Regions from separate parts of the Eubacterium sp. An3 genome, predicted to be linked through region 2. Evidence: predicted binding sites of a transcription regulator. Region 2 holds the regulator's gene; each other region holds the start of a gene.
What was found. The regulator LexA, encoded in region 2, represses DNA repair genes until DNA is damaged. The targets are predictions, from matches to a motif close to CNAACANNTGTTNG.
Positions count from the first base shown of each region.

Region 1 (10,243 bases), on a different contig from region 2:
TGTATTCTCATACAGATCAATGTTGTTATGATGGTCGAAATTGTTCCACCAATAAAACCCAAAAGGGTTTTCTGAATGATGTAGGAAGTCATAGACATAGGAAGTACCTGATTGATAAATTCTATACCATCTTCCTTTTCACTGATAATGTTCATAGCATTAAAAGTGCAGCCCATAAACATTGCTGTTACCAATGTAATTACAATCAAGAGAGATTTTAACCCATCATTATCAGATACTACCGGGATGACTGTTCTGGTAATGGATAACTGTGTTGTCCGATTTTCATAGACTTGCGGAAGCGTATCTGCAATAACTTTGTTCACCTCTAATTCGTCCCCAGCAATAAACGTCTGTATTTCGTTCCCAGCTTGTAAAACTCCTATCGTTTGTGTGGATGGATCATTTACAGCGGCTTCCAGTTCAGCGCGTGTTTCATACGGTATAACAGCACCATTGCTTTGTAACCATTTCACAGCATCGTCAGTGATATTGTTTTCTACAATTCCGAAGGTAGTTTCTCCTATTGATTGGAAACTTACACCCGAAAGCAGATTGATGGCAATACCCACGATTACGGGGAGAAGAAAAGTTAAAATGCACATTTTATCACGGCGAATACTTTTTAACTGATACTTTAACCCTTTCATCCTTTATCCCTCCTTTGCCAGTTCCCGGTTCAAAGTATGATAGGAAAGCAGGAACAGAAGAATGATTGCGCCTATACAAATCAAATAGTATGGCGCTCCCGCCATTGGCGCGGAGAAGTATGCCGCTTTCATTGCAGTAAACAGATGGTACATAGGATGATAAACGATCCAATCCCATGTAATGCCGGTCTGCCCGGCCAGAAAAACGGGTGTTGTTACAAAAACCGCAAGGACAAGATAAAACAGAGAAAACTGTTTGAAGTCCGGCAGCCAGATTGCACAAAGAAAGCCAACCAATGCCATAATCAGCGATAAAATACCGGCTTGCAGAAGAACTCCCGGCAAAACATCCATCGCAGGGAGTGTTCCTAAATTACTCACAGTCAGCAAGACCGTAAATGCAAGGTCTGATAATAATAGCAGAAGCAATTTGGATAGGATGAACATAGAACGCCGGATAGGCAGCACCCCATGTACCCGTATCACACCCATTTGCTTCTCCTTAAAAAGCATGGAAGCCAGCCCCAAAAAGCCAACCGCCGATAATTCAAAAAACAGAAATTCAGCGGTGATCTCCCTGCGGTTTTTCATTTCTTTATTATTGACGCCAATTTTATCTGCCTGTCCATCCGTATTTCCATTCAGGACAGCTTCACCCCAAATCATGCGGTAGTGATCGGTAGTTTCCAGTCCGCAGGAGAGCATATAGAACCCTGGTTCAGCTTTGGAAAAATCATAGCCAACACAATATTGGTCTGCACAGGCAGTTTCTAACGCCTCTCTGCTGTCTACTTTTGTAAGGTATTCTGAATGAACATCTACTTTACTTTGTGGATCATAAAGATAAACCTGATGCATCTCCTGATCTAAATTCACATACACAAAATTGATATAGCAGGAATATAAAATCAGCGAAAGCAAGGCTAATAGAAAAAACTTGCTGGACAGCATCAGCTTGAAGTCTTTTTTCAGTAGATGGGAAAACCCTCTCCACATTAAGTCAGCCCCCTCCCTGTATATTGAATAAACATATCCTCCAAAGTCGGTTCTTGGGAATGGATGCTGATAAGCTCGTCATACACAAAGGGAATACCAGTTTTTAGCTCCGGGGCTTCCAACTTTCGTTCCAGCCTTTTACCTTGATAAAGATAATCAACCACAATACTGTGTTTACTGTTTTTCTCTTTAAGATTTCTCGGTGTATCGAGAGCTACAATATTTCCATTTGAGATAAATGCTACTCTGTCGCAAAGCAAATCAGCATCTAACATATTATGTGTTGTAAGAAAGACCGTTGTGCCTTTTTGCCGTTCTTTTTCTATGATTTTGCGAAAAAGGACGGCTCCCGCAGGATCAAGGCCGCTTGTAGGTTCATCCAGAAACAAAAGTTTTGGATTGCTGATAAGTGCCCTCGCCATACTAACACGCTGACGCATCCCTTTTGAGTAAGAAGATACCGGTTTTTTCAAAAAATCCTTCTTAAATTCCAGTTCATCCAGCAATTCTTCCGCATCACGCATATGCTCCGCTGGATAGAAAGACGCAAAGTAATGTAAATTATCGAGGGCACTCAAATTCGTATAAAGATAAGGAAATTCAAACAATACGCCTATGTTCTGGAAAAATTCCTCTTTTTGCAAATTGTCAATTTCCTGTCCGAACAGAGAAACCATCCCGCCATGTCCTTTTAGTATGCCGGTCAATATTTTTTGGGTTGTGGACTTGCCGGAGCCATTCGGCCCTAAAAAGCCGAAAATTTCCCCATCCCTTACAGAAAAGTTCAGACCATGTAATACCTGCTTGTCTTTCCCATAAGAAAATGTCAAATTCTGAACCTCAATCATTCATCATCCCCCCATTTCCCATGCGGTTCCTTTTTCTTTTCCTGCTGGCGCTTATTCCACCATTTCATAAACTTAATCTTGAACGGGATCGAGATCAACAGTGCCACCAGAAGAATAAGCCACCAATACCATTCCAAACCTAAAAACATACTCATTACCTCCTTGTTTTGATGGGTTGCCCCTCTTATTTGAGGTAAAGGTATAAAAATGCGTTGAAGTTGGTGTGAGATTGCTGTGAAGTTGGCGTGAAATCTTCCCGAATATAAAAGGCCCCGATTTCCATTTGGAAACCAGAGCCTATGAGAAAATAGGAACTTGTTATTTTATTGTAGGAATGGAGAAGTAAAAAGACACGCCTCCCGGTTGGTTTTCTACGCCATAGTGTAAGTGCTGCATGGATAAGACTTGTGCAACAATCGCAAGCCCCAGCCCGGAACCACTGTATTTAGAATTTTTATCACGATAGAATTTCGACCATATCTTTGACAGACTTTCTTCCGGGATAGGTGGCCCCTGATTGAAGATTGAGAAATCGAGCATACCGTCATTTTCTTTCAGCAGCAGTTTCAAAACGCCGCCAGATTGCGTATTGCACTTTGCATTGACAACCAGATTGTTCAATACCTGTTCCATCCGGCGTTTGTCTGTTTCGACGTAAACGGGATGTTCCGGCAGTTCATATTGCAAATCAAAGTCTGCATCTGGAGCGTCGATCAATAATCTCCCGGCAATGGTTTCCACAAATTCTATAAAGTCAAATCGTTCTGGAGAAAGCCGGGCGGCCCCAGTTTCCAATGCAGACAAATCAAGGAGTGTTGAAATAAGGCTGCTCATACGCTCTGTTTCAGCTATAATTATTTCTAAATACTTTTGCCGTTTTGTTTCATCCGGCTCATCTTGCAGACCTTCGGCATAGGCGCGGATCACCCCCAACGGAGTTTTCATTTCATGGGAAAGACTATCTACCAGCTCTTTGCGTTCCTCCAACAGCCGCTTTTCCCGTTCTACATCTTTTTCCAACTGGCAATTAGCAGTTTGTAACTGCGAAAGTGTCTGCTGTAAATTCTGTGCCATTTTGTTCAGGTTTTGAGATAGTTCGCCAAATTCGTCATTTGTGTGAATTTCGCAAGAAGAAGAAAAATCAAGCTGCGCCATTTTTCGAGCTGCTTCACTTAACCGATCAACCGGCTTCGAGATAAAACGTCCCATTAAGTAATCAACTGCCAGAACCAACAATATCACAAAGCAAAGCCAGAGAAGAAAAGAAAAATCCTGCTCAATAGGCAACCTTGTTGATATGACATATGAGATAATCAAAATAATTCCCGCTATTTTAGAAACCATAATAATTTTTTTGCGAACTGTCCGCAAGGAGAAATTATCTTCTATTTTCATACATTTACCTCAAATTTGTACCCGGAGCGGATCAAGGTAACAATATGTTTGCCCTCATCCCCCAATTTCTGTCGCAAAGTTTTTATGTGAGTATCTATCGTTCGGGTAGTACCCTCGAAATCATATCCCCAAATCCGATTAAGTAACTGCTCTCTGCTGAATATCTGGCCGGGATTTACCATGAAGAAATACAGTAATTCATATTCCTTATGGGTCAAAGTGATTTCCTGTCCATTGACAAATGTTTTGTGGGATGCTGGAATGATTGAAATTTTCCCCACATTCAGAGCATCCGTTGGTACGGTGGAAGAACGGCGAAGCAGCGCGCCTACTTTTGCCAGTAATACTTTAGGGCTGAATGGTTTTGTGATATAATCATCAGCCCCCAACTTATATCCTTTCAGTTTATCTTCTTCTTCGCTTTTGGCGGTCAGTATAATAATAGGGAGATTGCTCATTTCTCTTGCCATCTTACAGACAGAAAAGCCGTCAAGGTGAGGCATCATCACATCCAGTATCATTAAGTCCATTGGATTATTTTTCAATATCATTAAGGCGTCTACACCATCATCAGCCGTAAAGCAGGTATGTCCACCACGCTGCATATATTCAGCAATGATCTCCTGCATATTCTTTTCATCTTCTACAACTAAGATATTAGCCATGTTAATTTTCCTCGCTTTATAATGTTGTCGTTTCAAACACACCCCTAGTTTGCCAATTATACCAAATACTAGCGCACTAAAACAACCTCATCTGCTCATATTCTGCACGCTGTTCCAGCAGCACCGGTGTCTTATGCAGCAAAGATTCTGTTGCCTGATCATCCAACACCCAGTCCCCTAACTCCTCTGGCTCCAGGATCAGCGGCATCCGGTTATGGACCGGTGCCACGGAAGAGTTTGCGTCTGTGGTCAGGATCACGAACCTCTCCTGGCCTTCATACCGGTTATAGCATCCTGCCATAAACAGAACCGGTGTTTCTTTCCGCTCAAAGGTAAACTTCTCCTTGCTCTTATTCCACTCATAAAATCCCCTGGCAGGGATAATACAGCGCCGATCCTGTACACTCTCCCGGAACGTAGGGCGCTCCAGTGCAGTCTCTGCCCTTGCATTGATCAGCAGCTTTCCTTTCTCAAATCCCGGAAAGCCCCACCGCATCTGTTCTGCAGCAAGATGGTGCTCCTGCCCTTTTATTATTGTAGCATTTTGCGCTGGGAAAACATCACCAGTGCGCTCTATCTGCAATTTCCTATCCAGATCCCGTACCAGCTTCTCAATCTCCCTTGCCGTCTCATCATCCACATAATAACGTCCACACATTTTCTTCTCCTTATCTCGACTTTCCCAGCGTTTGTTCCCTGCATTTCTTCAGCAATCTCTGGAGCCGTAAATAATCATAGGTACGAACAGGATTTTTAATCATCGCTTTAAAAGAAAACCGAAACAATATCTGATAAATGATCCCCTGACGGATACACCAGATACACAGTGCATAGGTGCTATGAATATCGCCCCTCTGAAGCAGCCGGACCAGATAAGAGATCTTCACAATATCCTGTTCTGTATATGCAGCAACTGCCACAGGAAAGCTTAGTCCTTCCATAAAAAACTGCAGTTGCTTTAATCCCTCCTCTGGAAATTTTAAAATATGCTTATTCACTATTCCTCTCCCCAACTTACCTTCCAACAATGCGACTCCGGATAATAATATAACCGAAATAGATATTCCTGATTTTCCACCACTGTACTACAGCAGAACTCCTGAATAGGAATACCACAATAAAATTTTTCTGCCTGCTTCTGTACATTAATGTGCGTAACTTTATGAATTACGCCTTCCTCATCTTGATATTTGAACATCATAGGAATTGTTCTGCCTTTGCTCGTATACCAGACAGAACAGGCAATTTCCTTCATTTTTCTTTTCAGCTCGCCCTCATCCGGTTTCTGGGTGTTCGTTCCAATCCCCATGTTCATAGATCTCTACCTCCTATTTTACCCCGATTTTCTTATAATCAACAGTCCTTTTTTCTCTTGAGATTCCACCGGACATAGGTCAATCGGACTTCCGACAAATGCCGCCCGCTTTACCGAGTCAATCCCATACCGTCCACGGATCCGGTCCACCGTTGCGTCCATTTTCTCCAGCTTTTCATAATCTGTCGTGTCAAACATATCCAACTGGCACATATTGAACCCATCCTTTACCCGGCTGGTGTGGATCCCCAGATGCCGGATGGCTGTCCCATCCCATAATTGGTCAAAAAGCTGGCAGACACAGCGATGGATCTCAATGGTAATGTTCGTAGTGTTCCGCAGCGTCATCTGGTGGCTGGCATAACGCAGGTCATGAGATTTGATTCCCACAGCAATCACTTCCGCCCGCACCTTTGCTGCCCGCAGTCTGGTTCCCACCGTCTCCGCCAACGCCAACAACACCAGCTTCGCAGTGGACGCATCCGTTACATCAAAGGCAATGGTGGTGGAGTTCCCGTATCCTTTATTGGCCGGGGCTTCAGACTGCACCACGGATACATCCATCCCATTGGCAAACGCCCAGATGACCTCCCCGTGCTTTTTCAGATGGACTTTCAGCAGATGCGGGTCCGCATGGGCCAGTTCCCCTATGGTATGGATCCCCAGGTTAAACAGCTTTTTTGCAGTCGCCCTACCCACAAAAAATAAATCACTCACCGGAAGCGGCCACATTTTATCTTCAATCTCATTATGCCACAGCGTATGCACCCGGTCTGGCTTCTGGAAATCTGATGCCATCTTGGCCAACAGCTTGTTCTCCGAGATCCCGATATTGACGGTAAATCCCAGCGTATCCCGGATTTGATCTTTCATCCTATATGCTGCCGTCACCGCATCGCCCCAGAGTCCTTCCGTACCTGTCATATCCACAAAGGCTTCGTCTATCGAGTATTGCTCTACGGTTGGAGAATACTGGCGCAAGATATCCATAAATGCCTTGGAGCACTTTTCATATAGCCCATAGTTAGGCGGAACCAGAATCAACTCCGGACATTTCTGTTTCGCCTCCAGAATAGTTTCTCCCGTTTTTATATGGAACTTTTTGGCCGGAATAGATTTCGCCAATATAATTCCGTGCCGCATTGCCATATCACCGCCAACCGCAGACACCTTTTCCCGCAGATCCTCCTTCCCGCCTAAATGGTGGAGGCGGTAAACAGCTTCCCAGCTCAGAAATGCGGAATTTACATCAATATGAAAAATAACGTTTCTTCTTTCCAAACTCATGTTCGCCTCCTTTTTCTCTTATTATGGCGAACATATGTTCTTTCGTCAAGAGGATTTTTCTGTCAAAACCTGACGTACAAAGGGGTGCTGCTTATTTGTTATGCTATATATAGGTGTGTAGAGCTATTTTTCATTTGACCACTACTATATCTAGTGTTATACTAAATTCGTACCATATATTTTGTGTCTATCCGGAAAGGATTTATCACACGCTGTTTAGGTTTGTAATCAGTCAGAGGGATACTATGCCTCCAGGGCAGTACCTTCTGGCTTTTTTTATTTTGCAGGGAACTGCACGCTGTCAGAGAATGAACATTTTGCGTCATTCTCTTTTTTTATGCCTGAACATGGGAAAGGAGGGTTATTTTTCAATGCTCCGGATGGACATGGTAACAGAAAGGAGAATCAAAATGACTTACAAAGAATTTGAAATGCAAGTAAAAACGTATCTGGAGGAGAACCTCGGTGCTGACGTTACTGTCAGCACATACACGGCGAGAAAGAACAATCAAACCCTCTGCCAAGGTCTTCTCATTGAAGACGCCTCCGATGGAGAGCGTTTCTCAGCATCCCCGGTTATCTATCTGGATGATTTCTATAGAGACTTGTGTAATGGATCATCTTTTGAAGAGATAGCAAAAACCATATATAAGTTATATCGGAACGCCAAGCAGACTGGAGATTTTAAGCTGAAGGACTTAACTAATTTCGAGGAACTGAAGGAAAAAATCATCTATAAATTAATCAATCTGGATATGAACAAGGATCTTTTGGACGATATTCCTTATATCCCGTATCTTGATTTGGCAATCGTTTTCTATTGCTGCATTGCGAACACGGATGAACAGACTGCTGGTTTTCTCATTCATAATTCCCATTTGGATCTCTGGGGAATCCAGCAAAACGAATTATACAAGTATGCCCATAAGAACACTTGCCGACTGTTTCCCTATTCACTTCAGTCGGTATGCGCCACGCTTAACGAAATGTCAGAAAATCTTACCGCCCCATTATCTGTAATGCCGGAGGAAGACCTTCTGGTCTTAACGAATCAAAGCCGTATAGACGGTGCAGCTTGTATCCTGTATGACAATATGTTGGAAAAAATAGCAGAAGTATTACAGGAGGATTTCTATGTAATTCCCAGTAGTATCCACGAGCTTCTGATTCTGCGTAAACATTTGTCTCCAGAAGAAGGAGGTCTTTCAGAGTTAATTACATCTGTCAATCAGACAACCGTGTTGGATACGGACATTCTGTCATCACATCCATACTACTATGACCGTAATTTACATACCTTAAAATGCGCTTAATAATTTATGCGAATCCCAAGAAAGGAGCATCCAATCATGCACCATGTAAAAGAAGTAAAATTGCTTGTAGACAACCTTAACAAACACCGTCACGCCTACTATAACCTGAATGCACCGGAAATCTCCGATGCGGAGTATGACCGGATGTACGAACAGCTGGAAAGTCTGGAAAAGGAAACAGGGATCATCTACTCCAATTCCCCAACCCAGACCGTAGGCTACCCGCCGGTCAGCGAACTGGAGAAAGTACCACATCCCCATCCGCTTCTGTCCCTGGATAAGACAAAGCAGGTGGAAGATTTGTGCCGTTTCTGCGGCAATCACGCAGCTTTGCTTATGCTGAAGCTGGATGGCCTTACGGTAAAACTCACCTACGAAAACGGCAGGCTGACAGAGGCATCCACCAGAGGAGACGGGGAGATCGGGGAAGATATCACCCATAACATTCCCACCTTTGAGAATGTACCGATCTCCATTGCTTATAAGAAACGGCTGGTTGTCACCGGGGAAGCCTTCATACACAGAAAGGATTTTGAACGGCTGAACATCACACTCCGGGACAAGAACGGGGAACCTTATAAAAACGCCCGGAACCTGGCTGCCGGATCTGTGCGGAGCCTGGATCCTGAGAATTGCAAAGACCGCTGTGTCACCTTTCTTCCCTTCAACGTACTGGAAGGGCTGGACGAGGGAGAAAACAGCAACAGCCGGGAGGAACGTCTGTACCAGTTATCAAAACTGGGCTTTGGTTCCTGCCCGTATATTCCCCTCAATCCGGATCAGATTTCGCCGGAATATCTGGAGCTTCGTATCCAGGACCTGAAGGAGAAGGCAGAAACACTGGATCTTCCCATTGACGGAATGGTACTGATCTTCGATGACCTGGCGTATTCCGCAAGCTGCGGAAGAACCGGACACCACTACAAGGACGGACTTGCTTTCAAATTTGAGGACGAAACCTATGAAACCGTTCTCCAGAGTATTGAATGGACGCCCTCCCGTTTCGGGGAACTGGCACCTGTGGCAGTCTTTGACACCGTGGAAATAGACGGATGCTCGGTATCCAGAGCCACGCTTCATAACCTCACCTTTATCCGGGAACTGGAGCTGGTGCCGGGATGCCGTATCCTGGTATCCAAACGGAACATGATCATTCCCCATGTAGAGGAGAACCTGGACCGTGGACATTACCGGGATGCAGCCCCTGCTATCTGCCCGTGCTGCGGCGCTTCGACAGAACTCCATCGAAAAAAAGGAGAAAAAGGACGGATCATTGAAACCGTACACTGCAGCAATCCCTCCTGTGAAAGCCAGCAGTTGAAAAAATTCGTCCATTTCGTATGCCGGAAAGCCATGAATATTGAAGGGTTAAGTGAGGCTACCCTGGAGAAATTCCTGAATCTGGGATACCTTCAGACCTTCCATGACATCTACCATCTGGATCAGCACCGGGAAGAAATCATCCGGCTGGAAGGGTTCGGGGAGAAATCCTTTGACCGGCTCTGGAACGCAATCCAGGCCAGCCGCAGCACCACCTTTGTCCGCTATCTGATCAGCATGGATATTCCCATGGTAGGCCGTACAAAAAGCCGGGTATTGGATACCGTATTCTCCGGCAGTCTGGATGCCTTCCGGGCGGCTGCCACCGATGACTATGATTTCACACAGTTAGAGGATTTTGGCGCCACACTGGACCAGAACATTCACGACTGGTTTGCGGATGAAGAAAATCTGATGCTCTGGGACACGTTACAGAAAGAATTTATATTTGAAG
Region 1 covers NZ_NFIR01000021.1:25,580-35,822, forward strand. The annotation lists gene B5F87_RS14760 (ABC transporter permease) at 1-650, opposite strand, end outside; gene B5F87_RS14765 (ABC transporter permease) at 654-1,646, opposite strand; gene B5F87_RS14770 (ABC transporter ATP-binding protein) at 1,646-2,494, opposite strand; gene B5F87_RS21220 (hypothetical protein) at 2,491-2,643, opposite strand; gene B5F87_RS14775 (HAMP domain-containing sensor histidine kinase) at 2,813-3,889, opposite strand; gene B5F87_RS14780 (response regulator transcription factor) at 3,886-4,554, opposite strand; gene B5F87_RS14785 (SOS response-associated peptidase) at 4,631-5,212, opposite strand; gene B5F87_RS14790 (hypothetical protein) at 5,223-5,552, opposite strand; gene B5F87_RS14795 (hypothetical protein) at 5,552-5,869, opposite strand; gene B5F87_RS14800 (DNA polymerase IV) at 5,888-7,156, opposite strand; gene B5F87_RS14805 (DUF5688 family protein) at 7,567-8,469, shown strand; gene ligA (NAD-dependent DNA ligase LigA) at 8,506-10,243, shown strand, end outside.
Region 1: B5F87_RS14800 (DNA polymerase IV) is a predicted target of LexA. The motif match lies at 7,184-7,197, and genes of this name have one in related genera.

Region 2 (10,243 bases):
TATCAGTCTTCAATGGTTCGCCGTCTTTTAATATGACCATAGTTTTGCCGTCTTTTTGTTCAAACCCTTCTACGGAATGGCCAAGCATCAAATGAATTCCTTTTTCGCGCATCTTTGCATGAACAAAGGTTGCCATCTCATAATCCAGCGGATTCAAAACCTGGTTTGGTCGCTGCACAATAGTCACATCCATGCCAATTTCCCGAAGATTCTCCGCGACTTCCAGTCCAATATAGCCGCCGCCTGCAAGAACAGCGGACTTTGGCTTTTCTTTCAGGACAAATTCACGAATACGAAGTGTATCTTCCACAGTCCGCAATGTAAAAAGATTATCAATGCCGACTCCCGGCAGATTCGGCTGCACCGGTCTTGCTCCTGGAGATAACAGAAGCTTGTCATAGTTTTCTTCGAATTCTTCGCCGGTCTTTAAATTCTTCACAGATACTGTTTTTTTGTCAGGATGAATCGCAGTGACTTCATGCCGCACCCGCACATCAATCCGAAAACGCTCCCGGAAATTCTCCGGCGTCTGCAGCGTCAGTTCTTCTTTGTCCTGAATCACTCCTCCAATATAGTATGGAAGTCCGCAGTTGGCATAAGATACGAAACCGGAACGTTCGAAGACGATGATCTCTGCCTGCTCGTCAAGTCTGCGAATACGTGCTGCGGCTGTTGCTCCCCCTGCTACTCCGCCGACAATAATAATCTTTTTACTCATGTTACTTCTCCACCTTTCCTCTGTATTGGTTGATTCCACCAATATTTTTTACTTCTGTATATCCCATTTTCTTCAAGCTCTCCACTGCCTGGCCGCTTCTTGCCCCGCTCTGACAGTATACGTATAACGGAATGTTATGATTAGAAATAATCTCGGCCACTTCAAAAATCTCATGGAGGGGAATATTTATACTTTTCGGGATATGCCCCTCCTGATATTCTTCTGCCGTTCTTACATCCAGAAGTACTGCTTCCGACGTCTGTTCAAACTGACGTACTCCTTCATTAATATCTTCTGTTCTGAAAAAATCGAATAGATTCATTGGCGCCTCCCCTATAACAAATCTAATATCTGAGCTTTCGGCCGCGCACCCACTGACTGGTTCACAATCTTTCCATGTTCCATAACGACCAGCGCGGGAATACTCATAATCTGAAACTCTGCTGCCAGTTCCTGCTGCTCATCTACATTGACCTTACATACTTTGACGTCCGGTCTTTCCTCCGCAATCTCCTCGATAACCGGAGAGACTCTGCGGCACGGACCGCACCATGCAGCCCAGAAATCGATCAACACCTTCTTATCACTGTTAAGGACTTCCTCCTGAAAATTCTGTTTTGTTATATTTAATGCTGACATTTATTTTTCCTCCTGTTCAAATCTTGATGATGCCAGCTTATCACAGGAAAAGATTCTTTTCTGTGATTTTATCACAAAAGGCCGAAAAACAGAAGGCACCTGTCCTCTATAAACGTTTATCAGAAAGTACAGGTGCCAGACTAATATAATTATATTATGCGGAAATCTTCATAAAACCACACGACAAAAACGGCTTATTCGTAATAAGGAATCATCAGATAATTCCCGGCGGTAATCTTATCGGAGTCAAGCTGGTTACATCGCTTCACCTCGCGGATATAATCGAAAATATCGTTAAATCCCGGATTCATGTTCTCTTTTGCGATGCTCCAGAGGCTGTCACCTTTCTGAATCTCGATAATTCTGTACTGAAGCTCTCCAAGCTGCTGGTTCGCCTCAACGACAGACATACCGGATGGCGTCATACCTGAAAAGAAAACGATGCCCGCAAACAACAGCATGGCGGAAACCGCAATCAGAAAGATCAGCTTGCTGCCGCTTCCGGAAGACTGGCGTGCCTGCCGGCGGGCGTACTGCGCTTTCACGGATCTTCTGACGTTCACGCCATATCTGTCTGACGATGCTTTATGAATGCTTCGTTCTCTGTCCGCCTTCTCTGTATTACTGTGATACGGTGTCCAATTATAAGTTCTTGCTCTTCCTTCCATCTCTTATCCCTCCAGTATGACATAACTCTTCATAATATGCAAACATATGTTTCGTACATTTGTTTGCATTATACCGAACATACTTTCTCTTGTCAACAGGTTTCGAACATTTTTTCGAACATATTTTCTTTTACGTGGAAAAACCGAAAACATATTCGAAAACACTTGTTTTCTTATGTATAAAGTGTTAAAATGTAGAGAACAAAACATACGTTTGACTGAAAAGGAGTTCTGATATGAGTTATGGCAAGATTACACCTAAACAACAGGAGATTCTTGAATTTATAAAAGAGTCGATTTTAAACCGGGGCTATCCGCCGGCCGTGCGGGAGATTTGTGAGGCTGTACATCTGAAGTCCACCTCCTCCGTTCATTCCCATCTGGAGACTATGGAGAAGAACGGATATATCCGACGCGACCCGACGAAGCCGAGAGCTATCGAGATTATTGACGATAATTTTAATCTGACCAGAAGAGAACTTGTCAATGTACCGATTGTCGGTACAGTAACAGCCGGCGAACCGATTCTGGCTGTTGAGAATATTGAAGGATATTTTCCGATTTCACCGGAATTTTTAAAAAACAAACAGACTTTTATGCTCAAGGTCAAAGGTGAAAGTATGATAAATGTTGGTATTTTTTCCGGAGATTACATTCTTGTTGAGGAATCGCCAACGGCTTCCGACGGCGAGATTGTCGTCGCCCTGGTGGAAGATTCTGTCACCGTGAAGAGATTTTATAAGGAAGACGGTTATTTCCGCCTGCAGCCGGAAAATGACGCTATGGAACCAATTATCGTACCTCAGACCACTCCTTTTTCCGTTGTCGGAAAGGTTATCGGCCTGTTCCGCATTTTTCAATAAGTTTTTTTAATCCATAAGAATTTCAATAGGTTTTGAAGATTATTTTTTGCATATTGTTCAAAAAGGAAGCTTTTATTTTTCAGGAAAGCTTCCTTTTTCTTACGCCATTATAGACAACCTCCGTATAACGAAAACGAAATCCTGTCGGTCTTTCATGTTCGGTGAATGGCCTTTCTTCCGCAGATCGGGCAGGTCACTTCCACCTTTCCTTTTTTGCGCGGCACACGGATATGCTGTCCGCAGCCTTTACAGGTAAAAATCCGGTATTCTTTCCGCATATTGAACCGCTTTTTCTGCAGGCTGAAGAACTGAAGGAACTGCTGATTTTCCTTCTGTCTTGCCGCCACATTTCTGGAAAACATACGAAACAGTGAATAAATGATTCCCACAAACGCCAGCCAATAAAGCAGTGAACTTCTGAAAATGATTGAAAGAACGTACACGACGATCGAGGCGATAAACACGGTCCGGCACATCTCGTCGTTGCCGTTTCTCTGCTGCATAAAATTGGATAACTTCCATCTTAATTTATCTATGGTTCTGCACCTCCTGAACACATGCTTTTCTTCAAAATGTATTACTCATCCAAGGAATATTCTATAAAAATTTTTCTTCCTCAGTTTCCATACTGCGCGATAATCTCTCCCGCCGACCGTTCCAGATTGTATTTTGCCTGACGGATAGCTGTCAGATCATCCTCCGTCATCCGGTCAAGGCGGAACTTGCCCATGAGTTTGGAAAGGGCGTTAATATCACCCTTTACCTGTTTTTTCACGGCACGGTCGATCTGTTTGCTGCCGTTTTTCAACGCCCGCTGCGCCTGACTCAAAACCTTTTGCGCGTCGCCGGTGAGAGCAATGGCTTCTTTCCTTAAGTTATCCTGGCCGGCGTACTGCTGGGCGTCCCGGATGGCCTGTTCGATCTCCGCGTCGCTCATACGGTCATCGGCGGTGATGGTAATGGACTGCTCCTTGCCGGTATCCAGATCTCTGGCTGACACTTTCAGGATTCCGTTGGTGTCGATATCAAAGGTAACCTCAATCTGCGGCACTCCGGCTGGAGCCCGGCGGATTCCCTTCAGCCGGAATTTTCCGATGGTCTTGTTATCCTTCGCCATAGGCCGTTCACCCTGAAGAACGTGAATCTCCACATCCCGCTGATACGGGGCGGCGGTGGAGAACACTCGGGAATACTTCGTCGGGAGCGTTGTATTTCTCTCCACCAGACGGGTGGCAACGCCTCCCACCGTCTCGATGGAAAGGCTCATTGGCGTCACATCGAGGAGAAGCAGATCAGAACCTGCCACACTTAAGGAGCTGCCCTGCAATGTATTGCCAAGAACAGCAGCGCCCATGGCGACACATTCGTCAGGATTGATATTCCTGGACGGTTCCTTTCCGGTCAGCATGCGAACCTTTTCCTGGACGGCAGGAATCCGTGTGGAACCTCCCACCAGCAGAACACGGCCAAGCTCGGAAGCGGCGATGCCCGCGTCATTTAACGCCTGCTGTACCGGCGCGGCGGTCCGCTCCACCAGATCCTGGATCAGCTCCTGGAATCTGGCCCGGGTCAGCGTTGTCTCCAGATGAATCGGCGTTCCCTTTGCCTGCATCAGATACGGCAGCACGATATTGCTGCTCTGGGCGGTGGAAAGCTCTTTCTTTGCCTGTTCCGCCGCCTCACGGATGCGCTGCATGGCGGTGAAATCGCCGGATGGATCTACGTTGTTCTGATTCTTACACTCCGCTACCAGCCAGCGGACAATACGCTCATCAAAGTCGTCGCCGCCCAGATGGTTGTCGCCGGCTGTCGCCAGAACCTCGATGACGTCGTCGCCAATCTCGATGACGGATACGTCAAATGTACCACCGCCCAAATCGTAAACCATGACTTTCTGTGCTTCCCCGTGGTCAAGGCCGTAGGACAGAGCGGCGCTGGTCGGCTCGTTGATGATACGCTTCACATCAAGGCCCGCGATCCGTCCCGCGTCCTTCGTCGCCTGCCGCTGCACATCATTAAAATAGGCAGGGACAGTGATGACTGCTCCAGTCACTGTCTCACCCAGATACTCTTCCGCATCCTTCTTCAGCTGCATCAGAACCATGGCGCTGATGGTCTGCGGCTTATAATCCTTCCCGTCAATGCGGATGCTCCAGTCCGTACCCATCTCTCGTTTGACGGAACTTATGGTACGGTCCGGATTGGTGGCCGCCTGCCGCCTTGCCACATCGCCTACCAGTCGTTCTCCCTTTTTAGTAAATGCAACGACACTGGGAGTAGTTCTTGCACCGGAACTGTTCGGCACGATGACCGGCTGTCCGTTTTCCACCACAGCCACACAACTGTTGGTGGTTCCCAGGTCGATTCCGATTATTCTGCTCATCTTCATTCCTCCATCTATCATTTACAAATCAGCATCGGCAGCACAGACAGCAGAACTGCAGCATCATAAATGTGGTACAGAAACGTCCCATGCCTTCGGCGTACTTCTGAAACTCCTGTCCGGTTTCATTGTATGTACTGCCGGACTGACGCATGGTCTGCATGGCCTGCTGGTATACACCGTTGCCCGGTTCCATCTGAACGGCGCGCTGGATCTGCTCCATGGCAAGAATCGTATTGCCCTGTCCGTAGTTGGCCAGAGCGCTTAAATAATACCATCGGGCGTTTCTGCCGCTGCTCACCACTGTGTTTAACCCCTGCACAGCGTAGGCGTAACGCCGGGCATTGATATTTTGAACAGCCTGACGGATCACATCACTATCACCTGGCTGTACCGTCGGCCCTGCGGGGCCGTAGCTGGCCCGCCCGAATCCTCCGAAAATATCATCAAAATCAAAGGAACCATAGCCGCCGTAACCGCCGCTGCCATAGCCTCCATTCCCATTGCCATAACCGCCGTTTCCGTAACTGCCGTAACCGCCGTAGCCCTGCCGGTTTCCGTAAGGATTGCCGTAGGGATTACCGGTATTGCCATAGGCGCCTCTTCCGGCATTCTGCTGCGCCTGCCTCTGATATTTATCCGGATTGTTAATCATATCATAGGCTTCGTTGATCTCATTCATTTTCTGCGTCGCCTCCGGATCATTGGGATGCAGATCCGGATGATATTTCTTTGCCATTTTCCGATATGCTTTTTTTATTTCCTCCTTGCTGGCGTCCCGGGAGACGCCCAGAACTTTATACGGGTCATCAACCATGTCTGGTCTCCTTTCCTCTGAACTTCGCATAATATTTCTGCCATACCCCTCCATAAAGGACATTGCGAATCAGATGTTCATCTGTCACGATAGGCAGTTTTTCAAATTCACCGGCGGCCAGGCTGATACTGTCTGTCAGTATATCTTCCATCTCCTCCGGCTTCCTTTCCATATAAAAAAGAGGATTATAATTATTTTTTCTTTTATCCTGTTTATAATCCATGGCGGCATCCATCAGGTAGATAAAACGCCCCAGGGAGAATCCGAACTTCCTCAGGCTGCCGCTCCAGAAATCATCGGCGTCAAAGACGAAAACCTCCGACAACATCTTTCCGGATAAGTTTACCGCCATATCCGCCTGCTCCGGCGCATGTTTTTCAACCTCGGCAAGCTGCGCAAGACTTTTCCTGATCGTACCGCACTGCCGCGGGTACCGGGCCTCTACCTCCTGATATTTCTCCTGCAGCATTTTGCTGTAGGCAAGGCGGGTATGCTTCTTCTCATCCTCCCAGTCGTCAAGACACTTAAAATAGGCAAGTGCTATCGTCATGTCTGCCGCATAATCTATGTATTTGTTATGAAGAATCGTTCTTTCCTTCAGCGGATGCACAGGACAGCGATACAGCGCCTTTTTCTCCTCCGGCTCATAAAGGGCCGTCAGAAAAAGCGCAAGAAATGTCATGTCAAAATTAAGGGAAAACCGCGCCATCTGTCCATATCGGTTCTTTAAACTTCGGCAGACGCCGCAGTACGTCTGCTGATATCTCCGCAGCTCCTCTTCGGACAACCCCTTTTTATTGCAGATAATATATCCAAACGTGGCAATCGCTCCTTTCTCTCTTTCATTCCGGCCGCCGTTTCATTATGAGAAGGACTCTCTGAAAAACAGACATGGCAGCACATTGGAAAATAACGATTCTTATTAAACAATACTAACCTCAAATTTATCTCAACTCACCCTCAATTTTCATTGAGATTTTCTTACTTTTTTGTTACGCTTGCCGGGAAAGAAAAATGATACAATATCTCCGACAGCGAAAGAGTTGAGCTAAAATTGAGCTTTCCTGTCTATAATAACGGGAAATAAAGAAAAATGCCACAGAAATCACAATAAATACATATTTTGCGGGATGACATGGCTGAACTGTTACAGTTTGCAAGGAGGACAGATATGTTTAAAATACTTGTAGTAGAGGACGACAACAGTCTGAAACGACTTTTTTGTAAGACTCTGGAAAAAAATAATTTCCATACCTTCCCGGCGGGAAATGCCTCGGAAGCGCTGAATATTCTGGACAATGAGACCATTGATCTGATTATTACAGATATCATGATGCCAGGCATGGATGGTTTTTCTTTTATACGCCAGCTGCGGGACGCAAACATCGACCTGCCGGTTTTGATCATCACCGCCAAAAGTGATATTCTCGATAAGCAGGTGGGCTTTCAGTCCGGCGCCGACGACTATATGGTAAAGCCCATCGACATTCACGAGATGGTGCTCAGGGTAAACGCCCTTTTGCGCCGGGTCAAAAGTGTCAGCGAGCGCAGACTCACCTTTGGCGGCACATGTATGGAATATGACACATGGACAGTGACGGATAACACAGGGACAAAAATGCTTCCCCAGAAAGAATTTCAGCTTCTTTACAAGATGTTATCCTATCCGGGGCAGATTTTTACAAGGCAGCAGCTTCTGGATGATATCTGGGGGATGAATAATTATGAAGATTCCCATACGCTTGATGTTCATATCAGCCGTCTGCGGGAGCGTTTTAAAGATAATGTGGATTTTAAGATCGTGACCATACGTGGTCTTGGATATCGGGTGGTGAAAAATGATGAAGTGGAATAAAGAAATATGGAACATCCGCAAACGGTTCACACTGACCTTTTTTGTAATCATTCTGCCCTTTTTCTTTCTGATACCGGGCGTTTTATATTTTCTGGCCAGAAATGGGATATCTGTCGGCACGGTAACTGTTCCTATCACCGTCACATTTGTTCTGATCGGACTTCTCTGTTTTCTGCTTGGGTATGTGATTTCCTTCTTTCTGATGCGGAATGTCTTCCATCCTCTGGAAGAGATGAGCCGCGCTTCCCGGCAGATTGCCAGAGGAGATTACAGCTCGCAGATTGATTATCAGGGCAGTATTGATGAAATCCGGACGACCATTGACAATTTTAATTTTATGGCAAGGGAGCTGAATTCTGTGGAGATCATGCGAAATGATTTTATAGCAAATGTATCTCACGAATTCAAAACGCCCCTTTCTTCCATTGCCGGCTATGTCACTCTGCTGCAGGATCCGGATTTATCGGAAAACGAGAGAAATGAATATATTCAGATGGCGTTTTTCAATATTGAAAAGCTAAACGACCTGACCAGCAATATTCTGCAGTTATCCCGGCTGGAGAATCAGAACGCCCTGCGTGAACCGGTACGCTACCGGCTGGACGAACAGATCCGGGAGGCCATCGTGCTTTTGGAGCCCAAGTGGAGCAAAAAAAATATCACTCTGGATGTGGATCTGATGGAACTATCCTACACCGGGCAGTCCGCCCTGTTGTTCCAGGTGTGGACCAACCTGATCGGCAACGCTGTCAAGTTTTCCAATCCCGGCTCCTCCGTCGCCATCACCCTGCGCCAGTACCACAACTATATCACCGTCACTGTTTCTGACCGGGGCATCGGAATGACGGAGGAGACTAAGAAACACATTTTTGAGAAGTTTTATCAGGGAGATTCCTCCCGGAAAGAGCAGGGCAACGGCTTGGGCCTTGCCATCTGCAGGATCATCCTCGACCTGTGCGGCGGAGATATCCATGTGTCCAGCGAGCCGGGTAAAGGCAGCGTCTTTACTGTGCGGCTGCCATCGCCGGAAGAGTAGCGTACTCAGGCGCCCTGCCCATTTGCTTCCATAATCTCCTGCAGGGAAATGTGTTCATTTCTGTACCGGGCGTCCGGATTCTTTTCCGGAATGCTGAGACCGATGGCCTTCTGCGGGCAATGATGCACGCAGGCAAGACAACTCTGGCAGTTTCCCGGAATGTGCACAGCTTTACTGTTTTCCATACGGATGGAACCGGACGGACAGACTTTCTGGCAGATGCCGCAGCCGATGCACTCCTCTTTTATCTGAATCATATACTGCCAGGCATTCTCCGGAAGCGCTGCCTGCCCTGCCAGAAACTGCTGGTGGGCGTCACGGTCGGCGTCCGTCACCGGTGAGATGCGCTCTGTGCGGCTGTCAATCTCTTCTTTTATGACCCGCAAATGTTCTTCCACCTTTTTATCGATACATTTCTGCTCATTCATGTCGAAGCTCGGAAGCCAGTTATCCACCATCATAAGGACGTTGATATAGGACGGATGGATGCCGCAGGATTCACAGTAATCCATGGCAAGCTCCGCAGCGCCGCCGTGGCGGTTTCCGTAGGTGAGCACCATATAGAAATACTCTGTGTCAAAGTCTGCTTTTTTTAAGAATTCCTTTACCATGGGGTAAAATAACATCTCTGTTTTAACCTCCATTTTATAAAAAGCAGCTTTTTCAAGGACAGAATCGATACTGCCCCGAAGATAGCCGCGTCTATTTCTCATTTTTACATACACTCCATGAGGATCTCATAGATTTCATCCCAGTCAAGGGCGCGTGGTCCGCTCGGAATAAGGTTGCAGGTGTCTGCCACCCGGCGAAGCAGCTCCGGCGTGATGTCGACTCTGGATGCAAGCTGGCTCCAGGATGTCGGAAGACCACATTCCTTAATAAATGCTTCCAGCGCATTGATGCCTTCCTCCGCTGTCTCTACGCCAAACACTTCTTTTGCGAACCGGGTAAATTTTGCCTCCGCATCCTTCAGGATATGACGATAGTAGGCCGGATGAATCACTGCCAGTCCCTGTCCGTGGTTGCAGTCGGTAAGGGCTCCCAGCTGATGCTCCATCTGATGTGCCTGGAAATCTGTCAGGCCTGCATCCTCCACCATGGCCGTCTTATATATCTGCTCTTCTTTGTCTGTAAAATAAATCACATTTTCCTGCGAATCCAGATCGACTCTGTCTACCTGCTTTTTCTCGGTCATGGATATAAAAGTTCCATAATCGACTTCCTTAACCTGTCTTTCCATCAGCCAAGGGACAGCAATGGAATT
Region 2 covers NZ_NFIR01000012.1:20,731-30,973, reverse strand. The annotation lists gene B5F87_RS11060 (CoA-disulfide reductase) at 1-718, opposite strand, end outside; gene B5F87_RS11055 (rhodanese-like domain-containing protein) at 720-1,040, opposite strand; gene trxA (thioredoxin) at 1,052-1,357, opposite strand; gene B5F87_RS11045 (LysM peptidoglycan-binding domain-containing protein) at 1,552-2,025, opposite strand; gene lexA (transcriptional repressor LexA) at 2,262-2,888, shown strand; gene B5F87_RS11035 (hypothetical protein) at 3,041-3,391, opposite strand; gene dnaK (molecular chaperone DnaK) at 3,505-5,271, opposite strand; gene B5F87_RS11025 (J domain-containing protein) at 5,300-6,088, opposite strand; gene B5F87_RS11020 (DUF5685 family protein) at 6,081-6,893, opposite strand; gene B5F87_RS11015 (response regulator transcription factor) at 7,260-7,943, shown strand; gene B5F87_RS11010 (HAMP domain-containing sensor histidine kinase) at 7,927-8,979, shown strand; gene B5F87_RS11005 (EFR1 family ferrodoxin) at 8,985-9,692, opposite strand; gene B5F87_RS11000 (ATP-dependent metallopeptidase FtsH/Yme1/Tma family protein) at 9,695-10,243, opposite strand, start outside.

Region 3 (10,243 bases), on a different contig from region 2:
CTATGAGAAAATGCTTGGGGAGGCCATGATTCTTTTTGCCAGAGGAGATGTAAGCCGGGCCATTCAGAAATATAAAGAGGCGGCGGAGAAGGTTCCCGATGATATGGAACATCGATTTGAATATGAGCAGATGAAGAAATGGGAGGAATCACCATGATTATTGGAATAGATCTGGGGACAACAAATTCTCTGGCGGCGTATTACACCGAGGATGGCCCCAGAATCATACCGAACCGGCTGGGGGAACGCCTGACGCCCTCCGCCGTGAGCATAGATGAGAATGACCAGGTATATGTGGGAAAGACTGCCCTGGAACGAATGGCGGTCCACCCGGATGAGGGAGCCAGCCTTTTTAAGCGGAGTATGGGAAGCAGAAAGGAGTTCCACCTGGGTGGCAGAACATTTTCTGCGGAGGAACTGTCATCCTTTGTGCTGCGTTCCCTGAAGGAGGATGCAGAGTATTATCTGGGACAGGAGGTGACCGAGGCGGTCATCAGTGTCCCGGCGTACTTTAATGATATAAAACGGAAAGCCACCAAGCGGGCAGGGGAGCTTGCCGGCTTCAAGGTGGAACGGATCATCAGCGAGCCAACGGCCGCGGCCATTGCTTACGGCCTGTATCAGAAAAAGGACAGCACCCGTTTTCTTGTGTTTGATCTGGGCGGGGGTACCTTTGATGTATCAATCCTTGAACTGGATGACGACATCATGGAGGTTCGCGCCGTGGCCGGGGATAATTATCTGGGCGGAGAGGACTTTACCAATCTGATTCTCGATACATTTCTGGAGGAGCACCATATTGATAAAAACAGCTTATCCGAGAAGGAACGGCTTTATTTCCGTAATCAGGCGGAAAAATGTAAATGCCAGAATGGCGCCGACTCCTTCTTCCGGATGCAGGCGGTAAGGAACGGGGAACGGTTGGAATCTCTCATCACAAGACGGGATTTTGACAAGAAAGCGGCGCAGCTTTTTGACCGCATCAAGCAGCCGGTGCGGCGGAGTCTGGCCGACGCGGGCGTCCGCATCAGTGAGATCGACGAGATTGTGCTGGTGGGCGGCACCACAAAGATGCCGGCCGTACGGAAGTTCGTGGGCAAACTGTTTGGCCGTCTGCCGGATACCAGTGTGAACCCGGATGAGGCGGTGGCGCTGGGCGCCGCCATTCAGGGAGCTATGAAGGAACGGCGGGAGTCCATCCGGGAAGTGATTCTCACGGATGTCTGCCCATTTACGCTCGGCACGGAAGTGTCGATTCGCACTGAGGGCGACCGGCTGGAGAGCAATCACTTCTGTCCGATTCTGGAGCGCAATACCGTGATTCCTGCCAGCCGCACGGAGAAGTTTTATACGGTGTATGACCACCAGACCCAGGTGGATATCCACATTTTACAGGGCGAGAGCCGTTTCGCCTCCAACAACGTTTCTCTGGGCACCATCAGTCTGACCGTGCCGGACAACAAGGCGGGTGAAGAGGAAATCTCTGTTACCTATACCTATGACGTCAATGCGCTTCTTGAGGTAGAGGCAAAGATTAAATCCACCGGAGAGACTGTGACGAAGCTCATCAAAAATCAGGAGTCAGATATGACGCTGGAACAAATGCAGGCCCGGATGAAAGAACTTTCTTATCTGAAGATTCATCCGAGAGATCAGGAACCCAATAAGGTTCTGCTGCTGCGGGGAGAACGTCTCTATGAGGAGGCTACCGGAGAACTCCGGGAGCAATTGGAGGCTGTGACACGACAATTTGAATATATCCTTGATAAACAGGATCCGGACCGGATCGCCGAGGCGAGAAAAGATTATGAGGAGGCCCTGGACTGGATTGAGGAGGAACTTTGGTCCGGCCAGTAGAAATGCTGGCTGGGCCATTGTGCACTAATATGGGAAGGACAGAAGAAATGATACCGACAACATTATGTTACATAGAAAAAGATGATTGTTATCTGATGCTTCATCGGATATCAAAGAAAGTGGATATCAACAAAGACAAATGGATCGGCGTGGGAGGAAAGTTTGAGGATAAGGAAAGTCCGGAGGAATGTCTGCTCCGGGAGGTAAAGGAGGAGACGGGGCTGACTCTGACCTCTTACCGACTGCGGGGAATCGTGACTTTCGTATCAGACCGCTGGGTGACAGAGTATATGTTCCTGTATACTGCCGATGATTTTACAGGAAAGATGAGTCCCTGTGATGAGGGAACCCTCGAGTGGGTGCCAAAGAAGGAATTATCCCGGTTGAATCTTTGGGAAGGAGACAAAATATTTTTAAAGCTGCTGGCAGAAGACGCGCCGTTTTTCTCATTAAAATTATCTTATGAAGGGGATGATCTGGTCTTTGCGGCACTGGACGGAAAAGAACTGACGCGGAGATAGGTGTTTTTGAAGCGGCAAAATGATGTTTCGGAGCAGAGAAGATAAAGCATCTCTGCCCCGGAGCATATACAATGAATCAATAAGTTTATCTCAGGAAAAAACGAACCATTTTTTCATAGAGGAACCGATATGGCTGGTATCGCATTGGCAGATCCAGCCATAATTTTTTGTCAACAATACTCTTATAATGGGAGAAAGTGCGGAATCCGTCTTTCCCGTGATAAGATCCCATGCCGCTTGGACCGAAGCCTCCGAAGCCCATCTCGCTGGTGGCAAGATGAATGATGGTGTCGTTGATGCATCCTCCGCCGAAGCCGCAGCGGGTCATCACCTTTTTGGCAGCTGATTTATTTCTCGTGAAGAAATATAAGGCCAGCGGGTGTGGCAGTGCATTTACCCGGCGGATGGCCTCGTCCAGAGAGTGGAAGGTAAGAACCGGGAGAACCGGGCCAAAGATCTCCTCCTGCATAACAGCGTCCTTAAAGCTTACGTTTGTAAGAACTGTTGGTGCGATCTGCAGGGTTTTGGGATTAACATTGCCGCCGAATGCTATCTTTTTTGGATCGATTAAGCCGGTAATCCGGCGGAAATGTTTCTCGTTGATGATCTTCCCGTAATTCGGATTACGGAGAGGATCGCTGCCGAACTGCCGCTTTATTTCTTTGCAAATCTCTTCCACAAGGGCGCTTCGGACGCTGCGGTCACAATAAATGTAATCCGGCGCCACGCAGGTCTGGCCGCAGTTTAAAAACTTGCCAAAGACAATTCGTCTGGCTGCCAGACGCAGATTGGCAGATTTATCCACGATGCAGGGACTTTTGCCTCCCAGTTCCAGCGTGACAGGGGTCAGATGTTCCGCAGCATGCCGCATGACTTCTTTGCCTACCGCCTGACTGCCGGTGAAAAAGATATAATCAAAAGGCTGCTGCAGCAGACAGGTATTTTCCTCCCGTCCACCGGTGACGACAGCCACATAACTGGACGGGAAACACTCCTGTATGATTTTGCGGATGACTTCGCTGGTGTGAGGTGAATATGCGCTTGGCTTCAAAACAGCGGTGTTGCCGGCGGCAAGGGCGTCCACCAGCGGCTCAATGGTGAGCATAAAAGGGTAGTTCCACGGGCTCATGATCAGAATATTTCCGTACGGAGACGGTTTTTTGAAGCTGACTGCATGGAACTGAGCCAGCGGTGTCGGAACATGTTCATCTCTGGCAAAAGAACGGATGTGTTTCAGCATGTATGTGATCTCGCTGTAAACCATGCCGGTTTCGCACATATAACTCTCATAAGAACTCTTGCCCAGATCCTTTTGCAGCGCCCGGTGAATGGCATTCTCATTTCTTTTAATACATGCTTTCAGTCTTTGCAGCGCCCGTATCCGGAAAGATATATCCAGTGTGACGCCTTTTTCAAAAAAATCATGCTGATTGCGCAGAATGATATCAATCTGTTTTTTCTTCATTTTGTTCCTCCATTATAATTTCTTCGGATGGTACAGCCGGTTCAGGTTTGGATTTGCCGGCGGCTTTTTCAGCAGCTCTCTGCGCTTCCTTTCTGGCATAAGCCTGAAAATCCATTGCCGGTTCTGTTTCTCTCCGCTTTTTCGGCATCAGCATGTAGTAAAACTTCTCCAACTCCTGGGCGTTCATGAGAACCGGAACCGGGTAGAGCGGATTGGCTTCTTTGTCTGCATAGTGGCTGAGTCGGGGAATATCTTCCTCGCGAATCTCTTCTATTGTATTGCTGATGCCGTACCGTTTTTTCATAGCCTGAATGGCATAAATAAATATCCGTGCTCCTTTATAATGTGGAATATCTTTCTTTGCTATACCTGCGGCAATGGCCAGTTGATGCAGCTTTTTGTGGATGCATTCTCCATAGGAATCCAGCACGTAAGGAAGAAGGACTGCGTTAGCATAGCCGTGAGGCACGTTGTAAGCGCCGCCCAGAGAATGCGCTACGGCGTGAACGTAGCCAACATATGATTTAGTGAATGCGCAGCCGGCGTAATAGGAAGCCTTTAACATGTTTCTCCGGGCCTCCAGATTATTGCCGTCCTTGACAGCCGCGTCCAGATTTTTAAAAATCAGGGAGACAGCCATGAGAGCATTCTTCCTTGTGCCCGGTGTAGTGGAATTGCCGATGTAAGCTTCCACGGCATGGGTAAGCGCGTCCATGCCGGTGCAGGCAGTGATGAACGGCGGCAGACTGCATGTAACCTTAGGATCCAGCACAGCGTACTTTGGAATCAGAGGAAAATCGTTAATGGCATATTTATGTCTTGTTTCCGCGTCGGTGATGACGGCAGCTATGGTTGTCTCGCTGCCGGTGCCTGCAGTGGTAGGTACTGCAATTAACAGAGGAAGCTTTTTGTGTACTTTGAGGATGCCCTTCATTTTGGCCAGAGACTTGTTTGGGCGGGCAATTTTTACACCCACGGCTTTGGCGCAGTCAATACTGGAACCGCCGCCGAAGCCGATGATGGCGGAACAATGGCGGGATTGATAGAGCGCTGCCGCCTCATACACATTGGTGGTAGTAGGATTGGCTACAGTCTTATCATAAATAACATAGGAGATATGATTCTCCCGCAAAACCTTCTTTAGTCTCTGGATAAGCCCGAGACTGACAATGCCCTTATCAGTCACGATGAGGACGGAGCGACATTTCTTTTTCTTTAATATGTCCGGAATGCCTTTTACGCTGCCGATAATCTTCGGATTGCGGTAAGGCAGAAATGGAATGGAAAACTTGAGGACGGACTGAAATGTCCGACAATACATTTTTCTCACTGGATGCATGATGATTATTCCTTTCTCCTGTTATTCTGCGCGCAGCCACAAAAAATATATGCACTGGATGTGCAGCATTCTTACATGGATGAGCGTCTTATGGTCTGTTATGATGATACATCTTCTGAAGGGAAAAGGTCAATGCCTTCTTCGTGAGAAATCTTACACTGAGAAATCTTACAGGAGTTGATTTACCGGAATTCCGTCATGTTTTTACGGTACCAGAGAGGCAGCATGGATCTCTGGCAGCGGGGATTCTTTCTCTCATGGATGCCAATGTGAGAAAAAAATCCCTTCCATAGTCCCACAAAAGCGTCATCAGGTTCTCTGGACAGATCTTTCATTTCTTCAGGAGAAAGGGCGGTGAGATAACACGGCTGATCAGCCGGGTGAACCATGGCAAGCATCCGGCCGTCATCAATGATCATCCAGTTTTCTGAAGGAAGGCGGTCGGAAAAATAAGGGGATATCAATGTAAGAACGTTGCTCCTGGGCTCGATATGGCTGACAAGCACACGGTTTTCGTAGCTGAAAAAACGGATAAATTCCTTAAAATAATGTGCTTCATTGGAAACCTTCCGGTCAAGCTCGAAAAGACGCATCACAGCAGGATATTGCAGACAGTCAAGAACAGAAGGTCCCTGATAAAATCCCAGATTCAGAAAACGGTAAATGGCGTCCAGCTTATCTTCCTGGTCAGACATGGCGGCGCGGTAGACCATGCGGCATGCATGAGCGGAAATCTTCTGCCGGATAGTACGGACGACGCTGGCGGCTTTGTCCGGCTGGGCGTCTATGTGACGGTAGGTGCAAAACAGTTCTCTCGTTCCCAATGGTTCCGTCAGGAGCTTTACGTTTGCATGGCCAAGCCGGGAGGCCCATGCATCGTAGACGCAGGTCATCATATCGTCAAACAGGTCTTTACATGTAAAAACAGTGGTCATGGCAATCTCCTTTGCAATAAAGTTCGCAGGTGAAAATGGGCATAGGTTTCTACATAGAGTCCTCAGCGCAGAGTATCCATTCTGGCATGTCACAGTCTCTACATCTGCCCCGAAAATGTCTTGACGGAATCTTCTACGGTCACATCTCCGTCAATGTGAAAGTCATCAAAGAGGGAAAGCTGCCGGTACGTTTCCGGGTGACTGATCTCCCAGTTCTTGCCGGAGTTATCACAGGTGAGGCGGCGGGTGATAAAGTCCTCTTCAATGGGGATGCGGTGCAGCATCTTTCCGCCGCAGGTGATAAAATACTGTGCTCTTTTCAGTACGACCCGCATTTTCTTCAAATGTTCAAAAGTAAGGCTGCTGTGCCGCCTTGCCTGGACGATCCGGCGGGCGGACTTGACACCGATGCCGGGAACCCGGAGAAGCTGCGCGTAGCTTGCGTACTGAATCTCGACAGGGAACTGTTCCAGATGCCGGAGGGCCCAGTCACATTTTGGATCGATCATAATATTAAAATTAGGACGTTCTTTGCTCAGAAGCTCTCCGGAATGGAAACCGTAATATCGGAGAAGCCAGTCTGCCTGATACAGCCTGTGTTCTCGCAGAAGGGGAGGGGCGGTATGAATATCCGGCAGTGCCGCATCCTCATTGAGAGGAACATAGGCGGAGAAGAAAACCCTCTTCAGATCGTACTGCTGATAGAGCCGCTGGGTGACAGACAAAAGTTCCAGATCAGTCTCACCGGACGCGCCGATGATCATCTGAGTGCTCTGACCGGCAGGGACGAAAGAAGAGGAGCTGTCCGTGGCTGCGAATAGTCCGGGCAGCTGTTTTCCTGAGCCAAGCTTCTTATAAGGATTATCCTTAAATATGGTGTGAGGGAGATATTGAATCCCGGAAGCCCGCTCCATCTGCGGATCTTTGCCGATGGCAAGGCGGTGTCCGGTAATTCCCTGTTGAATCTGGCGCATGGGGCGGATCAGATTCTCAGGACTCTTGTGCGGTGCCAGCAATTTAAGACTGTCTCTGGAAGGAAGCTCTATGTTGACGCTCATCCTGTCCACCAGAAAGCCTGTCTTCATGATGAGGTCTTCAGGAGCTCCGGGAATGGCCTTGGCGTGGATGTAGCCGTTAAACCTGTATCTGGTCCTGAGAAGATAGATGGTCTGATACATAAGTTCCATGGTATAGGAAGGGCTCTTTACCACGCCGGAGCTTAAAAACAGACCTTCGATGTAGTTACGACGGTAAAATTCCACAACCAGAGTACAGATCTCCTCCGGCGTAAACGTAGCCCGGGGACGGTCATTATCGGAGCGGTTCAGGCAGTAACGGCAGTTGAAAATACACTCATTGCTCAGAAGAATCTTCAGCAGAGAAATACAGCGGCCGTCAGAGGCGAAACTGTGACAGATACCGGCGGCGGACGCATTGCCCAGGAAGCCCTTCTTACCACGGCGGTCCGAGCCGCTTGACGTACACGCCACGTCGTACTTGGCGGCGTCGGCCAGAATATTTAGTTTATCCTGCAAAGAAAGAGTTCCTGCTGTAGTGTTCATACTGTGTACCTCCCTGCTGTCGGTCGGCCGTCATCCGGGACGGCGTTCCCTGGATCACGATGGCCTGATCAACAAATAAAATCGAATGTATGTTTGCTTTCTATGCTATCATATATTATCCGAGAAAGCAAGAAAAATACGAACAAAAGTTCGAAATGATAAAAAGGTAATTTTTTGCAAATATCAAATAGAAATATATGTAAAAAATGATGAGAGATTCGGTGTTCTTTTATAAAAGAATTAAAAATATTAAGCAAAAAGCCGATTTTTATCTGTTAAAAATTATAACTATCTGTTATAATAGATAAAAATGAGCGGAGATGATATTTTTTTTAATGGAAATATTACGAACGGACACGAAAAACCATGAGGAGGGTGTTTTTTTGTCCGTCACGCTTGTTTATACTAATTTTTAAGGAGGATTAAGTGAAATGGGCAAAGAAATGATTGCAATGCTTCTTGCCGGAGGACAGGGTTCCCGCCTTTACGCTCTGACGCAGAAGCTGGCAAAACCAGCAGTTCCATTTGGAGGAAAGTATCGTATCATTGACTTTCCGCTGTCGAACTGCGTAAATTCAGGAATTGATACAGTGGGTGTCCTGACACAGTATCAGCCGCTGGTACTGAATGAGTACATTGGCAACGGACAGCCATGGGATCTGGACAGACTGTACGGTGGTGTGCATGTATTATCACCATATCAGCAGGTATCCGGTTCTGACTGGTATAAAGGTACGGCCAATGCCATTTATCAGAACATTAACTTTATTGAAAGATATGATCCGGAATATGTCATCATCCTTTCCGGTGACCAGATCTGTAAGCAGGATTACAATGATTTCCTCCAGTTCCATAAAGAAAAGGGAGCGGAATTCAGCGTAGCCGTTATGGAAGTTCCATGGGATGAAGCTTCCCGTTTCGGTCTCATGGTAACCGATGAGAACGACAAGATTACAGAGTTCCAGGAGAAGCCGAAGAATCCGAAGTCCAATCTGGCTTCCATGGGTATTTACATATTTAACTGGGATATTCTCAAAAAATATCTTATTGAAGATGAGGAAGATCCGGAGTCTGAAAATGACTTTGGTAATAACATTATCCCGAATCTTTTAAGAGACGGCAGAGAAATGTATGCTTACCGTTTCAACGGCTACTGGAAAGACGTTGGAACCATTTCCTCTCTCTGGGAAGCGAACATGGAGATTCTCGATCCGGAGCACAGCGGTATCAATCTGTTTGATGACGACTGGAAGATTTACAGCCGGAACAGCGGTATGCCGGGTCACAGAATCAAAGAAGGCGCGGTCATTGAGAATTCTATGATCACAGATGGATGCCGGATTTCCGGTGAAGTAAAACATTCCATCCTTTTTGCAGGCGTAAAAGTAGAAGAGGGCGCAGTAGTGGAAGACGCTGTTGTCATGGGCGGAACCATCATCAAGTCCGGTGCGGTAGTAAAACATTGTATTATCGCGGAAAATGTTGTGATTGGTGAGAATGCGCAGGTTGGCGCGATGCCTACGGAAGAAGAATCCGGCGTGGCGACTATCGGAGCCGGCATTTATATCGGCGACAACGCAAAGATTGGCCCGAATGCTATGATTGATGAAAATGTAAAGGATGGTGAAGAACAGTGGTAAGATCCAATACAAATGCATTGGGAATTATTTTCCCGAACATTTATGACAAGCTTGTATCCGAGTTGACCAATGAGCGTTTGATGGCTTCCATTCCGTTCGGAAGCCGTTACCGTATGATTGACTTTCTTTTATCCAGTATGGTGAACTGCGGTATTGATAATATTTCTATTTTGGTTCGTGAGAATTATTTCTCCCTGACCGACCATTTAGGTTCCGGCCGTGAATGGGATCTGGCGCGTAAAAACGGTGGTCTGAACATTTTCCCTCCGTTCGCACAGAAGTCCATGAGCGTCTACGGCGGTCGTATCGAAGCTATGGCAGGTATCCTCGGATTCCTTCGTGCTCAGAAAGAGAAATACGTGGTTATGTCCGATACCAATATCGCCATGAACTTTGATTTCAATGCGATGATCAACGCCCATGTCGCTTCCGGCGCGGACATCACCGTAGCATATAAGAAAGAAGAGATTCCGGCAGATACCGCTGCCATGAGAGAAGATTCCAGCAAAGGAACCTACTATACTTATGATATAGATGAAGAAGGAAGAATCAACGGTCTTCATATTAATTCCAACAAATCCGGCGTACAGAACTACGGTATGAATGTTTATGTGATGGAAAGAGAACTTCTTATTGATACCATCAACACCGCATTTATCAGCGGCGGCATTTATTTTGAGAGAGATATTCTTCTTCCTCATCTTGAAGATATGAAGATCTGCGGCTATGAGTACACCGGTTATACCGCACGTATTTTAAGCCTGAAAGGATACTTCGATGAGAACATGAAGCTCCTTGACGACGACAATCTGGACGCACTGTTCTCAGGACATTCCATCTATACAAAGATTCGTGACGATAACCCGACCCGCTACATCGGCGACGCCAAAGCATCCAACGTAATGATCGCCGACGGCTGCGTCA
Region 3 covers NZ_NFIR01000014.1:73,675-83,917, reverse strand. The annotation lists gene B5F87_RS12180 (J domain-containing protein) at 1-157, shown strand, start outside; gene B5F87_RS12175 (molecular chaperone HscC) at 154-1,857, shown strand; gene B5F87_RS12170 (8-oxo-dGTP diphosphatase) at 1,905-2,378, shown strand; gene B5F87_RS12165 (aldehyde dehydrogenase) at 2,464-3,843, opposite strand; gene B5F87_RS12160 (iron-containing alcohol dehydrogenase) at 3,824-5,182, opposite strand; gene B5F87_RS12155 (TIGR03915 family putative DNA repair protein) at 5,365-6,117, opposite strand; gene B5F87_RS12150 (putative DNA modification/repair radical SAM protein) at 6,216-7,679, opposite strand; gene B5F87_RS12145 (glucose-1-phosphate adenylyltransferase) at 8,111-9,319, shown strand; gene glgD (glucose-1-phosphate adenylyltransferase subunit GlgD) at 9,313-10,243, shown strand, end outside.
Region 3: B5F87_RS12150 (putative DNA modification/repair radical SAM protein) is a predicted target of LexA. The motif match lies at 7,819-7,832, and genes of this name have one in related genera.